DNA from 2 places in the Nocardioides eburneiflavus genome. Region 1 is predicted to be linked to the other one. Evidence: riboswitches for the same ligand, from Rfam matches in the RefSeq annotation. Region 1 holds a riboswitch; the other holds the start of a gene.

The links. A riboswitch is a leader RNA that binds a small molecule or an ion and turns the genes downstream of it on or off. The one in region 1 is predicted to bind thiamine pyrophosphate.
Region 2: linked by a shared signal. The riboswitch ahead of thiE (thiamine phosphate synthase) and the one ahead of EXE59_RS01490 (thiamine ABC transporter substrate-binding protein) in region 1 are both predicted to bind thiamine pyrophosphate.

What each region holds. Positions count from the first base shown of each region.
Region 1 is NZ_SRRO01000001.1:303,979-311,608, forward strand. Features, by position in the region: gene EXE59_RS01470 (C40 family peptidase) at 1-341, opposite strand, end outside; gene EXE59_RS01475 (phosphatase PAP2 family protein) at 632-1,678, opposite strand; gene EXE59_RS01480 (ABC transporter ATP-binding protein) at 1,700-2,701, opposite strand; gene EXE59_RS01485 (ABC transporter permease) at 2,706-4,340, opposite strand; gene EXE59_RS01490 (thiamine ABC transporter substrate-binding protein) at 4,337-5,434, opposite strand; TPP riboswitch at 5,424-5,533, opposite strand; gene EXE59_RS01495 (GNAT family N-acetyltransferase) at 5,574-6,029, shown strand; gene EXE59_RS01500 (hypothetical protein) at 6,085-6,744, shown strand; gene EXE59_RS01505 (putative nucleotidyltransferase substrate binding domain-containing protein) at 6,752-7,630, shown strand, end outside.
Region 2 is NZ_SRRO01000001.1:431,873-439,502, forward strand. Features, by position in the region: gene EXE59_RS02030 (ABC transporter substrate-binding protein) at 1-572, opposite strand, end outside; partial or broken gene EXE59_RS25050 (helix-turn-helix domain-containing protein) at 734-919, shown strand; gene EXE59_RS02040 (LacI family DNA-binding transcriptional regulator) at 1,119-2,111, opposite strand; gene EXE59_RS02045 (hypothetical protein) at 2,192-2,908, opposite strand; TPP riboswitch at 3,196-3,305, shown strand; gene thiE (thiamine phosphate synthase) at 3,300-3,893, shown strand; gene EXE59_RS02055 (FAD-dependent oxidoreductase) at 3,893-4,909, shown strand; gene thiS (sulfur carrier protein ThiS) at 4,900-5,088, shown strand; gene EXE59_RS02065 (thiazole synthase) at 5,085-5,861, shown strand; gene EXE59_RS02070 (thiamine phosphate synthase) at 5,858-6,484, shown strand; gene thiC (phosphomethylpyrimidine synthase ThiC) at 6,478-7,630, shown strand, end outside.

The DNA.
Region 1 (7,630 bases):
GCGGCCTCCGCGGCCGCTTCGGCCGCCTCGGCGTCCCGGCGCGCCTCGTCTGCCCGCCACCGGGCACCGTTCCACGCCTCGGCGGCCTGGGCGGCCAGGTCGCCGGCGGCGGTCAGCGCGAGGTTGGCGCGGATCAGGTCGGCCTGGACGGCCGCCACGTCGCGGCCCTTCTCGGCCGCCCGCTCCTGCGCCGCAGCGACGTCGCCCTCGCTGGGCACCGGGTCGTCCGCATACGCGCCGTGGCCGCCCCCGACGGCCAGTCCCGCGACCAGGACGACGGCGCCAGCCCAGCGCGCGGTCGAACGCCGGGGCGCGGGCTGCGGTCGCGGTGCGGAGGGCACGGGGGTTCCCCTTGGTGGTCTCGGGCCCGCGCGACTTCCCCTTCGCACGGGCAACGCGAGGCACGTTAGTGAACTTTCGTCACACTGGGAACACTTTCCCCAACTTTTTCACCTTCATGCGGCGTGTCGGCTTGCAAACTACACGATTGTAGTTCCCGTTTCCGTGCCGGCAATCACCGGTTGACCGGTGGTCTCTGAGCTTTCCGACCGTTGCAACGGGTGATAACCCGAGGAACCACCGGGTACCCGGTGGTTGCCGAGAAGGGGCCCGGCAGGGGCCCCGGGCAGCCTCAGTCGGCGTCGACCGGCACCTGACGCGTCGTCGAGGTCGGGTGCGAGGACAATCCGTGTCTGTCGAACTTCTGCCCGCTCGCGAGCCCGCCGAGCCAGAAGGAGAACAGGGCGATCACGACACCGGCGAGGTCGTCGGCGATGTAGTGCCAGCCGAAGTAGAGGGTCGCCACCACGGTGATCGCGAAGTTGGCCCAGAAGACGATGTGGAGGATCCGGTTGCGCAGGGTGTACTGCACCATCAGCGCGACGAGCAGGGTGATCGCGACGTGCAGCGACGCGAAGCCGGCGACGGACTGCACCGCCCCCTCGGCTCCCTTGCGCAGCACGCCGTCCCGGCCGTAGGAGAGGGCGTCCATCAGTGCGCTCGACCCGGTCTCGGGGAGGTCGGTGTAGAGGTAGCTGTAGTTGAAGCCGGGGCCGAGGGTCGGCAGCGCGTAGTAGGACGCGGTGCCGATCGACCAGGCCAGGCACTGCGAGGTGGCGAACCAGTAGCCGAAGGTGATGTTGCGCGACCACACCAGCCACGCGGCGAGGGCGAGCGGCACGAGCGGCAGGAACCACAGGTAGATCGTGGAGAGGATGTGCGCGGAGAACCCGGTGCCGAAGATCGTGTGCAGGATCGTGGCCGGCTCGTGGCCGAACATCAGCGCCCGGTCGATCAGGTGCAGCTCACGGTCGTACTTGTCCTCGCCCATGATGAAGGGCAGGAAGGACTTGAGGTTCCGGTAGCAGACGTAGGTGATGTAGAAGGAGACCAGCCCGAGGACCACCAGGATGATCCGCTCGCGGTCCCAATGGGTGCGGATCCGCTCGCGCGCGATGTCGGGCATCAGCGCAGGCTTCATCCGCGAGTACCACAGCGTCCGCGGCAGCAGGTCGAGCAGGAACGCGCCGAGCACCAGCAGCGGCAGCCTGAGCCAGGAGGGCCCCAGGAACCCTTCGGGGTCCACGAGCGGTCGGTCGAGGGTGAACGACGCGGCCAGCGCCAGCACACCCATGACCGCAGCGACTCCCACGAGCAGGGCATAGGCCGGTCTGTACACGGACGTCAGTGTAGGGACGGGTCAACCCCCGGCCGCGATCGACAGGACCGCGAGCCTCGTCACGTCGACCCGCAGCGCGACCTCGTCGCCGGGCGACACGCGACTGCCCAGCGGCGCCACGGCGTCGACCGCGCCGACGCCGTCGGCCTCCACCACCAGCCGGACCACCTCGGGCGTCACCCGCGCCGACTCCACGACCGCGCGGAGCCCACCGGCCGGGTCGACCACCAGGGCGGAGCGGCGCAGCGCCACGGCGTACGCCGGCGGCAGGTCGGCGGCCGACAGCACCCGCGCTGCGGCGTCCCCGCGCACCACGCGGGCATAGCCCAGGAACAGGGCGGTCTCCTCGTCGACCGGCTCGCGCCAGACCTCGTCGATCGCCCCCTGCTGGACCACGCGCCCGCCACGCATCACCGCGAGCCGGTCGGCGAGCGCGAACGCCTCCTCGTGGTCGTGGGTCACCAGCAGCGCCGTCGTCCCCGCCGCGTGCAGGATCGAGCGCAGGTCGCCGGCCAGCCGCTCACGCAGCGTGGCGTCGAGGGCCGACAGCGGCTCGTCGAGCAGGATCAGCCGCGGCTCCACGGCGAGCGCCCGGGCCAGCGCGACCCGCTGCCGCTCGCCGCCGGAGAGGGTGCCGGGCAGCCGGTCGTCGTAGCCGGTGAGCCCGACCAGCTCGAGCAGCTCGCGCACCCGGGCCGCGACCCGCGCCGAGGGTGTACGCCGCAGCCGCAGGGCGTACGCCACGTTGCGGGCGACGGTGAGGTGGGCGAAGAGCTGGCCGTCCTGGAACATCAGTGCGAAGCCGCGCTTGTGGGTCGGCACGCCGGCGAGGTCGGCGCCGGCCCACGCGACCGAGCCCGCCGTGAGCGGCTCGAGCCCGGCCACGGCGCGCAGCAGGGTGGACTTGCCGCAGCCGGAGGGTCCGAGGACGGCGAGCACCTGACCGGGGTCGAGGACGAGGGACACCTCGTCGACGGCGGCGGTGTCGCCGTAGCGCACGGTGACGTCGGTGAGCTCGAGCATGGCCCTAGAACGCTCCCACACCCGGCACGCGCAGCCGCTCGACGGCCAGCATCACCACGGCGGTGGCGGCCGCGAGGACGACGGACGCAGCGAGCGCCATGCCGTAGTTCATCTCGCCGGGGTGACCGATCAGCCGGAAGATCACGACGGGCAGCGTCGGGCTGGTGTCGCGGGCGAGGAAGGACGTCGCACCGAACTCCCCCAGCGAGGCGGCGAACGCGAAACCGCTGGCGGCGAGCATCGGCTTCCACACGACCGGCAGGTCGACGGTGAGCAGGGTGCGCCCCGCGGACGCCCCGAGCGAGGCCGCGGCCTGCCGCTGACGGTCGTCGATCCCGCCGAGCACCGGGGCGAGGGTGCGCACGACGAGCGGCAGCGCGACGAGCGCCTGCGCCATCGGCACCAGCAGGGGCGAGTCGCGCAGGTCGAGCGGCGGCCGGTCGAGGGTGATGAGGAAGCCGAAGCCGAGGGTGACCGCGCTGACCCCGAGCGGCAGCATGAAGAAGCCGTCGAGGGTCGAGCGCACCCGCCGCTCGGCGACCGAGTGCGAGCGCCGCGTGACGATCACCGACACCACGACGCCCACCAGCAGCGCCATCCAGGTGGCGTCGACGGCGGTGCGCAGGCTGGTCGCCAGCGCGGCGGTCACCGGGACCAGCAGCGCCTGGTTGTCGCCCACGGTCGTGAGCGCGCGGTAGTTGTCGAGGCCCCAGCCGTCCCCGACCGCGAGCGAGCCGACCACCAGCGTCAGGATCGGCAGCAGCATCGCGCCGAGCACCAGCAGCGTGGCGACGACGACGGGTGCGTCGGAGCGGCGTACGGCCCGTACCGGCGACACCGTGCGCTGGGCCGTCGGGTCGGGGGTCGCGCGCAGCCGCGCGGCGAGCGCCAGCAGGACGACGACCACGACGATCTGCAGCACCGACAGGGCGGCTGCCGCCTGGAGGTCGAAGATCGTCGTGGTCAACAGGTAGATCTCGGTCTCGACGGTCGCGTAGCGGACCCCGCCGAGGGTGAGCACGACGCCGAAGGCCGTCGCGCAGAAGAGGAAGACGATGCTGGCGGCGCCGACGATCGCGGGGCGCAGCGCCGGCAGGGTGACGGTCCGCAGCACCTGCCACGGGGACGCCCCCAGCGCAGCGGCCGCCTGCCCGGGGCGCGGGTCGAGCGACTCCCACGCGACGCCCACGGTGCGGACGACCACGGCGACGTTGAAGAACACCAGCCCGGCGACGATCGCGACCGGGGTGCCGTCGAGGCCGAGGAACCCGAGCGGGCCGCCCTCGCCCAGCAGCTGGCGGAACGCGACGCCCACGACGACGGTCGGCAGCACGAACGGCACGAGCAGCGCGGCCCGCACCGCGGCGCGGCCGGGCAGCGCCAGCCGGTGCAGGGCGTACGCCGCGGGCAGGCCGAGCACGACGGCGAGCAGGGTCGCGGTGCCGGAGGTCCACACGGTGAACCACGCGACCCGGTGCACGCGCGGCCGGGCGAGGACGTCGAGCACCGCTCCCGGCGCGAACCGGCCGTCCACGACGAACCCCTCGGCGACCATGCCGGTCACCGGCAGGACGAAGAGCACCCCGAGCACCAGCACCGGCGCGGCGGCCAGCGCGAGGAGGGCGAGGACCCGCCTCATCGCGAGATGACGTCGGTCCACTCGGTCAGCCACTGCTCGCGGTTGGCGGCGATCTCCTCCGGTGAGACCTCGAACGGGTCGGTGGGCTGCGGGGCGAACTCGGCCCAGTCGTCGGGGACGGTCGCGCCCGGCATGACCGGGAAGACGTACATCGCGTCCGGCAGCGCGCTCTGCACCTCGTCGGTCAGCATCCAGTCGACCAGCGCCGCGGCGCCCTCGGGGTTGTCGGCACCCGCGAGCACGCCGGCATACTCGACCTGGCGGAAGCAGGTGTCGAGCAGGGCGGCGGTGGTGGTGCGCCCTCCGCTGACGGTGAAGGCCGGGGAGGAGTCGTACGACACCACGATCGGGCGGGTGCCCTGCTCGGAGCCGGCGGTGAAGTCGCCGTAGTAGGCGTCCTCCCACCCGTCGACGGCCTTGACGCCGTTGGCCAGCAGGTCGGTCCAGTAGTCCTGCCAGTCGTCGCCGTGGGCCGCGACGGTGGCGAGGAAGAACGCCATGCCGGGGCTGCTGGTCGACGCTCCGGGCGTGACCATCAGGTCGGCGTACGCCGGGTCGGTGAGGTCGTCGAGCGTCTCCGGGGGCGTGATGCCCTCCGCCTCGAACCAGTCGGTGTCGACGTTGACGCAGACGCTGGCGGAGTCGATCGGGACGAGGCGGTCGCCACCCTCGGCCAGGGCGTACTCCTCCGGCGGGGTCGCGGTCGTGTCGACCTCGGCGAACGCGCCCTCGCCCAGCGGCCGCGAGGCGAAGGTGTTGTCGATGCCGAAGGCCGCGTCGGCGATCGGGTTGTCGGCGGTGAGGCTGAGCTTGGTGGCCAGCGTGCCGGCGTCGCCGGCCGCGCGGACCTCGAGCCGGTAGCCGGTCTCGTCCTCGAACGACCGCACCAGCTTCTTGGGCAGGTTGAACGACTCGTGGGTGGCGAGGACGACGGTGCCGCCGGGCTCCCCTGCCTCCCCCGGTTCCCCGGGAGTCGCCGTCGAGGTCGAGGGCTCGGTGGCGGTCGGCCCCTCGCCCTCGCCGGCGAGGCTGCAGCTGCTCAGCAGCAGGCTCGCCGTGGCGAGGAGGGCAGCGCGTGCGCGTACGTGCTTCATGTGGACTCCCTTGCGCCGGTGCTAACCGGATCAGGTTCGGAGGGTCTGCGGCTGGTCCGCACTCTCAGCACGCCTGCGCGTGCTCCCCTGTCGTGTGGGACCAGCCTAGCCCCGTGCCCGCTGCCCCTACGCTCGCCCCATGCCCAGCCTCCGCCACGTCCGCGTGCTGACGACCACCGTCGACGAGCTCGCGCCACGCACGGCGTACGACGTGTGGCGGCTGCGGCAGCAGGTGTTCGTCGTGGAGCAGGACTGTCCCTACCCCGACCTCGACGGCCGCGACCTCGAGGAGGGCACCCGCCACGTCGTGCTGCTGGACGACGACACCGTGCTCGGCACCCTCCGCGTGCTCGACGACGGGGACGCGGCGCGGATCGGACGGGTCGTGGTGGCGCCGGCGGGGCGCGGGCGCGGACTGGCGGCGCTGCTGATGGACGAGGCGATGGCGCTGTGCGGGGGCCGCGAGGTCCGGCTCGACGCCCAGAGCGGGCTGGCCGGCTTCTACGCGGCGTACGGCTTCGAGGTGACCGGGCCCGCGTTCGACGAGGACGGCATCAGGCACGTGCCGATGGTGCGGGCAGCAGTGCGCCCGTAGGCCTTGCGCTGGGGCCGGGACGAGCAAGACTGGAGTGACACGGCTTCCGAAGGAGATGACCGCCGTGATCACCCTCGCCCACGACCTCGAGAGCATCCACCACGACCTCGCGCACCGCCTGGCCCTGGCCGCCGACGCACGACCCGACGTGCGCCACCCGCGCGACCACTACACCGCCATCGACACGTTCCTGGCCGCGGCCAGCCGGCACAACGCCGCGATGGTCGACGCGATCGCGCCACTCGTCCGCCACCTGCCCGGCGGCCACGACCTCGCGCACGAGTTCCTGGCCGCCAGCCGCTCCTACGAGGAGTCCCTCGCCCAGGTGAAGGCCAAGCTGTACGGCTCCACGTTCGCCGTCGGGCGGCCGTGGCCACCCATCTGGCAGGACGTGCGCCACGAGTTCGACCGGGTGCGCGACCTGGAGCGACGGCTCGCCGCGACCCTGCTCGCGACGGAGCCGGACGACCCCCGCGACCTGGGCATGCTGCTCCACCACGCCGAGCTGGCCTCGCCCACGCGACCTCACCCCTGGATCCCCCACCAGGGCGTGGTCGGGCACCTCGCGCGCGCTGTCGCCCGCCGGGTCGACCGGTTCTGGGACGCCGCCGAGGGACGCATGGTCCCCGAGCCGGTGCGCCACCACGACCGCGACCACCAGGGTCCGCTGACCCAGTACCTCCTGGGCGACCCGCACCTCGGGGAGGAGTCATGATGATGGAGTGCCCCTCAACGTCGAGCTCGCGGAGATCCGGGACTTCCTCGCGTCCCACGCACCGTTCGACTCCCTCCCGGCTGCGGTCCTCGAGTCGGTCCCGCCCCGGCTGAGCATCGGCTACCACCGCCGCGGCACCGTGGTGCTCGCCGAGGGCAGCACCCCCGTCGAGCTGCTGGTCGTGAGGTCGGGTGCCGTCGAGCTCCGCGACCGCGACGGCGAGCTCGTCGAACGGGGGGCTGCCGGCACCTGCATCGGCGGCGCCGCACTGGCGACCGGGGCACCGCAGCCGGTCACGGTCCACGCGATCGAGGACACCCTGGTCCTGGCCTGCCCGGCCGAGCTGTTCCACCAGCTGCGCGAGCGGCACGCCGACTTCGCCTCCTTCTTCGAGCACCGCGCCGGACGGCTCCGTGAGGCCGTCGCCCGGCAGCGACGGGAAGGGGCCGGCGCAGAGCGGTCGGTGCTGTCCAGCACGGTGGGCGACCTCGTGGGCCGGGCACCGGTGAGCGTCCGCGCCGACGCCTCCGTCCTGGAGGCTGCGCGGACGATGTCGGCCGAGCGCATCTCCTCGGTGCTCGTCAGCGACGGCGAGGTCCTCGTCGGCATCCTGACGGACCGCGACCTGCGCACCCGGGTCCTCGCGGCCGGGGTGGACCCGGAGAGCCCCGTGTCGACGGTGATGACGCCGGACCCGGCGACCACCCGCCCCGCCGCCCCGGCCCTGGAGGCCCTGCTCGAGATGGTGCGACGCAACATCCACCACCTGCCCGTGGTCGACGACGGCCGACCCGCCGGCGTGATCACGGCGACCGACCTCCTCCGGCTCCAGCAGGCGAATCCCGTCTTCCTCGTCGGTGACATCGCCAAGGCCCCCGACGTGGCC
Region 2 (7,630 bases), 130 kb from region 1:
AAGCCCTCTGCGCGGTCGATCGCGGGAGCGGCACCGGTGGTGCCCTCGAGCTGGACCACGTTGACGGTGCCGTCACCGTCGACGTCGGCCTCCTTGGCGTTCTCGACGAGCCACTCGCCGGCCTTCTCGCCCTCGAGGACGAAGTCGGAGCCGAGGAAGGTCTCGTAGAGGGAGGTGTCCTCCACGTCGACCGCGCGGTCGGTGAGGATGACCGGGATGCCGGCCGCCTTGGCCTCCTGGAGGACGGCGTCGAAGCCGGTCTCCACCACCGGGCTGAAGGCGATGACGTCGACCTTCTGCTGGATGTAGGAGCGGATCGCCTGGATCTGGTTCTCCTGCTTGCCCTGGGCGTCGGTGAACTTGAGGTCGATGCCCTCGGCCTCAGCCGTCTCCTGGATGGACTTCGTGTTGGCCGTGCGCCAGCCGCTCTCCGCGCCGACCTGCGCGAAGCCCATCGTGATCGTGCCGTCGTCGTCGCCGCCGGAGCCCGACTCGGCGTTGCTGCTGCCGCAGCTGGTGAGAGCGAAGGTGCTCAGAGAGATCGCCGTTGCGGCGACCAGGGTCTTCTTCACCACTGTCTTTCCTCCACATCAAAGGGGCTGTCTCGCCCGTGTGACCGGTGTCACGTGCCACGAGTGTGAGCGCTAACATTCCGCTCGTCAAGCCTTCTCAACAGAATCTCTCACACCAGATGTGAACGTTCACCCAGAACGGGCACGAGGCAGGAGCCGTGATGGAGACGCTCGCCCCGGACGTACGCGGCCACGGCCTGCGCCCGCTGCGGCGCGGCGCCGGGCTGCCGGTCAGGCGCATCGCGCAGCACCTCGGCGTGCGCGAGTCGACGGTCTACAACTGGGAGTCAGGCCGCGTCCGGATCCCCGGCGACCACCTGCCCGGGCTGGCGTCGCTGCTCGGCACCTCGCCCCCCGTCCTCGTCCCGGTGCTGCGCTCCTCTCCCCCGCCCGTCGCGCGCGGACCGGTGCCGCCGCTGCGGCGGCTGCGGCGGCGTACCGCGTGCCGGTCGCGCGGGTGGCCGCCCTCGCCGGGGTGCCGAGCAGGCGTTCGCGCGAGCGGCTGGAGCGCCTCCACGGCCTGTCGGCCGGTGCGTTGCTGGCGGCCTACCCGGGCGGTTGAGGGCGGGCGGCGGTGGACCGGCGGACCGTCAGCGTCGGCATGATCGGGTCGAGCGTGGCCTCGTCCTCACCGCGCACGGCGCCGAGCGCCAGGCTCAGGGCCCGGCGGCCGAGCTCGGCGAAGTCCTGGGAGACCGTGGTGAGCGCCGGCCAGTAGTAGGCCGACTCCGGCACGTCGTCGAAGCCCACGACGCTCACGTCGTCGGGCACCCGGCGACCGCGCTCGTGGAGGGCGTTGAGGAGACCGAGCGCCATCGGGTCGTTGCCGGCGAAGACCGCCGTGACGTCGGGGTCGTCGGCGATGAGGAGCCCCGCGCGGTGGCCGCTCTCCGGTGACCAGTCGCCCTCGAGCTCGGGGCCCGGCAGCAGCCCGCGCTCCTCGTGCGCGCGGCGCCAGCCGGCCCGGCGCTGCTCGGCCTCCACCCAGTCGGCCGGGCCGGCGACGTGGGCGACGTGGCGGTGGCCGAGGTCGAGCAGGTGGCCCACGGCGAGCTCGGCGCCCGCCTGCTGGTCGATGCCCGCGGACAGGGGCGTCCCGGCCACGACGCCCTGCACCGTCACGATGGGGATGGAGAGCTGGAGGGACTGCGTCATCTCGGCGGCCTCGCGGTGCGCGACCGCGACGACGATCGCCTCGACGGCCTGGTCGAGCAGCCGCTCGACGGCGTTGTCGAGCATCTCGGCGGAGAACTCGGGCAGCCCGACGAGCGAGACGTCCCAGCCCTCGGCGTAGCCCGCCTCCTGCACGCCCAGCGCGATCATGCTCGGCCCGTGCAGGCCGAGGTGCGCGGTGACCATGCCGATGCGGCGGGACCGGTTGGTGGCGAGGAGCCGCGCCGCGAAGTTGCGCCGGTAGCCGAGCTCCTCGATCGCGGCGAGCACCCGCAGGCGCGTCTCCTCCTTGACCAGCGAGGCGTCGTTGAGCACGCGCGACACCGTCTGGTGCGAGACGCCAGCGACCGCGGCTACCTGCGCCATGCTCGGCGACCTGCCTGCTCCTCGACGGCTGCCGTTGTCCCCCATGCGCGCATCCTAGGGCGAGGGACGAGTCGTTCGGGTCAGTCCTTCTCGAGGGCGAACTCGACGGTGCCGTTCCAGCCGTCGACCTTCCACTGGCCGTCGACCTCCTTGAGCCAGAACTCCTGCGTTCGGTCTGCACGACTGACCGCGGGCGTGCCCTTGTTGACGAAGTTGAACCTGGCGCCGGTCTTCATGGTCACCCAGACCCGACCATCGGTGGACAGGTCGATGTCCAGGCTCTTGACGGTCCGGTCGAACATCAGCGGCACCGTCGGGTCGGTGGGCCGCATGGCCTTGTCGTACATCCCGTACGTGGTCCAGGACATCATGTCGTTCCACGCCTCAGTGCCGTCGGCCTTCTTCTCCCGGAAGTAGGTCTTCACGGTGCTCGTCCAGTCGCGGGCCGCGTCGGCGGTCATGTCCCTGCGGGCCGACAGCATCCACCGCGTCGACTCGGCGCGTCCCTTCTTGCCGTCGTGGACGAAGCTCCGCTCGTTGAAGGTGTGGTCCCGCGCGATCCGCAGCATCAGGTCGCGGACCTCCTCGCCGGCTCCAGGCCCCTTGAGACCGTCGACGCGGTCCTCGATGACGACCTTCCTGACCTTCCACTCCCCTGCCGACAGGACCGGAGCCTCGGGCTCGGGTGATGGGGGCGTGCTCGCCGCGCCTGCGGCGGGCCCTCCGTCTCGAGCGTCGCTCTCCGACACGTCGGGGCTGCACGCGGACGCCCCGGCGAGCACTCCCACCACCAGCACGGCGGCGAGCCGCCTCCGCGCTGCCCCTCGTCGTACTGCCCGGTTCACAACTTTGGCGCGCGCAAGCACAGCGGAGTCCCCCACTCGACATGGTCGCGCGAGTCGCGACCGGCGAACGGATGTCTACCTGAGGACGTCGGTTCCGCGAGGAGAAACGAGAGTGTTGGAACCCGGCCGAGACCCGGGCGCCTCGCCTTTCCGCCGATCGGCGGAAAGGAGAAGGGCCCCATCGAGGTCGAGGACCCGTGCCCTGGAAACGGCCCCCGTGCAGCCTCTGCTAGCGTCACTGCCGTCCACACGGGAGTCCGCGGAAGCGGGCTGAGAGGGAGCTGGAACCGCTCCGACCGTCGTACCTGATCCGGGTCATGCCGGCGAAGGAAGTGAGTTCCACATGGCTCTGCCACGCATCTTCTGCCTGGTCTCCTCGAGAGACGACCTGTCGCTGCTGTCCGACCTCGCCGAGGCGGGGGTCGACGGCTTCCAGGTCCGCGACAAGGACGTCACCACCCGCGAGCTCGTCGAGCTGACCCGCGTCGTGCAGGCGGCCGTACGCCCCGCCGGAGCGACGGTGGTGGTCGACGACCGGCTCGACGTGGCGCTCGCCACCGGGGCCGACGGCGTGCACCTCGGCGCCGACGACCTCCCCGTCGGGCTCGCGACGCGGGCGGCGCCGCACCTGCTGGTCGGCGCGACCTGTCGCGACCGGTCGGACGTCGAGCGCGCCGCGGCGGCCGGGGCGGCGTACGCCGGCTTCGGCCCGGTCTTCGCGACCTCGAGCAAGTCGGGCCTGCCGGACCCGCTGGGACCGGGCGCGGTGGCGGCCGCCTGCGGCGTGCTGCCGCTGGTGGCCATCGGCGGCATCGACGCCGGCCGGGTGGCTCCGGTCCTCGACGCGGGTGCGCACGGCGTCGCGGTCCTGGGCGCGATCTGGCGCGAACCCGATCCCGTGGCAGTGGCGAAGGAGCTGGTGCGGGAGCTCGGCTGATGCGCGTGCACGTCCTCGGCGCCGGCATCGTCGGGCTCGCTTGCGCCGACGAGCTCGTCGCCCGCGGCCACGACGTCGCGGTCGTCGACCCCGCACCCGGCAGCGGTGCGTCGGCCGTCGCGGCCGGGATGCTCTCGCCCGGCGGGGAGGCCTGGCACGGCGAGCCCGACGTCCACCGGCTCGGCGCCGCGAGCGCCCGCCTGTGGCCGGCGTACGCCGCGCGGCTGGGCGTGCCGCTGCACGACCACGGGACCCTCGTGGTGGGCCACGATGCGGCGGACCGGCTCGACGTCGAGGAACAGGCCGAGGTGCTGGGAACTCTGGGCGTCGACGCCGCCGTGCTGACGTCGGCCCAGGTGCGTCGGCTCGAGCCTGCGCTGGGGCGGGTCGCCGGAGGACTGGTGCTCGACGACCGCGCCGTCGACCCGCGGGCCGTGGTCGCCGCTCTCCTCCGCCGGCTGCGTGAGCGGGTCCACGCCCGTCCCCCGCTCACCGCCGCGGACGCCGTCGTCGTCGCCACCGGCTCCCGCCTCCCGGCGCCCTGGACGGGGCTGGTGCGAGGCGTGCGCGGCGAGGTCGTGCGGCTGCGGACCGATGACCCGCCGCGTCACGTCGTGCGGGGCTGGGTGGCTGGCGAGCCGGTCTACGTGGTGCCACGCGCCGGCGGCGAGGTGGTCGTCGGCGCGACGGTCGAGGAGCACGACGCGGGTCCGGTGCCGACGGCCGGCGGCGTGCTGCGGCTGCTGCGGGCCGCCCGAGTCCTGCTGCCGTCGCTCGACCGCGCGGAGGTGCTGGGCTGCGACGCCCGCGACCGCCCGGCGACGGCGGACCACCTGCCGCTCGTCGGCCCCACCCCTGACCCCCGGACCTTCCTCGCCGCCGGGCACTTCCGCCACGGCGTGCTCCTCGCTCCCCTCACCGCGCGGCTCCTCGCCGACGCGGTCGAGGGCGCCGACCCCGATCCCGCCGTCGACCCGCGACGGCTGCTCGACCCAGGAGGACCGCAGTGCACCTGACCCTCAACGGCGTCGCCCGCGACACCGACGCCGTCACCCTGCTCGACCTCGTCGGACCCCTCCCCGACGGCCAAGCCGTCGCGGTCAACCACGAGGTCGTCCCGCGCAGCGAGCACGGCACCCGGCTGCTGGTCGACGGCGACGTCGTCGACGTGGTGACGGCGGTGGCCGGCGGATGACCGCCCCGACGAGCGACCTGGTGATCGCCGGCCGACCTCTGTCCTCGCGGCTCCTTCTCGGCACGGGCGGGCTCCCCCGCCCCGACCTCGTCCAGCCCGTGCTGGAGGCTGCGCGGCCCGGACTGGTGACGGTCAGCGTGCGGCGTACGTCGAGCTCCGCCCCCGGCGGGCTGCTGGCCCTGGTGCGCGAGGCCGGGGTCCCCGTCCTGCCCAACACGGCCGGCTGCCTCTCGGCGCGCGAGGCGGTGACGACCGCCGAGCTGGCGCGTGAGGCGCTGGGCACCGACTGGGTGAAGCTCGAGGTGATCGGCGACGAGACCAGCCTCCTGCCCGACGCCGTCGAGCTGCTCGAGGCCGCGGCCGAGCTCGTCGGGCGGGGCTTCACCGTGCTGCCGTACACGACGGCCGACCCGGTCCTCGCCCGCCGTCTCGCCGACGCCGGCTGCGCGGCGGTGATGCCCCTCGGGTCCCCGATCGGGTCCGGGCTGGGCATCCTCGACCCGTACGCGATCGAGGCCGTCGTCGCTGCAGTCGACGTGCCGGTCGTCCTCGACGCCGGGATCGGCTCCGCCTCCGACGCGGCGCGCGCGATGGAGCTCGGCTGCGACGCGGTCCTCGCCGCCACCGCGGTGACGCGGGCGGTGGACCCTGTGGCGATGGCGCGCGCCCTCCGCCTGGCCGTCGAGTCGGGCACCGCGGCCCGTGGCGCCGGCCGGATCCCGCGGCGCACCACGGCCCGCTCGGCCAGTCCGCTCGAGGGGAGGATCGCGTGATCCCGCGGCTGGTGCTGCTGACCGACCGGTCCCAGCTCCGGCTCGGCCGCGGGCTCGTCCGCACCGTGCGGGAGTGCGTCGACGCCGGCCTGCGCGCCGTGGTGGTCCGCGAGCACGACCTCGAACCCGGTCAGCGGCACGCCCTCCTCAGCACCCTCGCGGCGATCGACGGCCTCACCGTGGTCTCGTCACGGATCCCCGACGACTGCGCCCACGGCCTGCACCTCGCGGCCCACCAGCCCGCACCGGCCGACGGCTGCTGGGGCAGGTCGTGCCACTCCCGCGCCGACGTCGCCCGTGCCGCCGGGCAGGGCGCGTCCTGGACGACCCTCTCGCCGTACGCCGTCAGCGCCAGCAAGCCGGGCCACGGCCCCGCGCTCCCCGCCTCCGCCTGGGCCGGGCACGCGCTGCCAGTGCTCGCCCTGGCCGGGATCGACGCGACCAACGCGGCGGCTGCCGTCGCGGCCGGTGCCCACGGCGTCGCGGTCATGGGAGCGGTCATGCGGGCCGAGGACCCGGCCGCCGTCGTCGCCGCCCTGCTGCGGGAGCTGCCGAACACCCCACGACGTTCTTCTCCTCCGCTGCGCTCCCCCGAACAACGCCGCAGGGACCCCGGGTGCTGACCCCGCCCGTGGTGCTCGCCGTCGCCGGCACCGACAGCGGCGGGGCCGCCGGACTGGCCGCCGACCTCGCGACGATCGGGCACCTCGGCTGCCACGCCGCGTGCGCGGTCACCGCGGTGACCGCGCAGGACACCACCGGCGTCCAGGCGGTCCACGAGGTGCCCGTCCGGGTCGTCGCGCAGCAGGTCGGCGCGGTCCTCGGCGACCTCCCGGTCGCGGTCGTGAAGACCGGCATGCTCGGCACCCCCGCCGTCGTCCGCCTGGTCGCCGACCGCCTCCGCCACCTCCGGATCGTGGTGGACCCGGTCCTCGCCGCCACCAGCGGCGCGGTGCTCGGCGACGCCGGCGTCGCGGCGGCGTACGTCGAGCACCTCCTCCCGGCCGCGCTGGTCGCCACCCCCAACCTCGACGAGGCCCGCACCCTCACGGGCCACGACGCACCGGCGCCCGAGCTCGCCGCGCGGCTCGCCGACCTCGGCTGCGCGGTCGTGCTGACCGGCGGGCCCGAGTGGCGTCCCGGGTCGACCACCGCCACGTGCACCGACTGGCTGTGCGAGGCCGGCCGCACCGCGACGGCGCTGCGGCACCCGGCCGTCACCACGACCGCCGACCACGGCACCGGCTGCACCCACGCCAGCGCGCTCGCCGCGCGGATCGCCCACGGCGACGCCCTCGAGGACGCCGCGCGCGCCGCCGCGGCGTACGTCTCGGACCGCCTCGCCGACAGCAGCAGCTGGCGCCTCGGGCGCGGCCGCGGCCCCGTCTCCCACCTCTCCCCAACCCTTCCAGGAGGAACCCGCATGACCGTCCACCCCGCCCACGAGCGCGTGCTCACCGGCCACCTCGGCGTGCCCGTCACCCGCGTCCGGCTCACCAACGGCGAGACCTTCGACCGCTACTGCACCTCCGGGCCCGGCGCCGCCCCCGAGGTGGGCCTGCCCCCGCTGCGCGCCGACTGGATCGCCGCGCGCGACGACACCGAGGCGTACGCCGGCCGCGAGCCCGAGCTGCTCGACAACGGCCGCTCCGCCGTACGCCGCGGCGGCGCCCGCGAGGAGTGGCCGGGCGGCCGGCGCCCGCCGCTCCGGGCGCGCGCCGGACGCACCGTCACCCAGCTCCACTACGCCCGTCAGGGGATCGTGACGC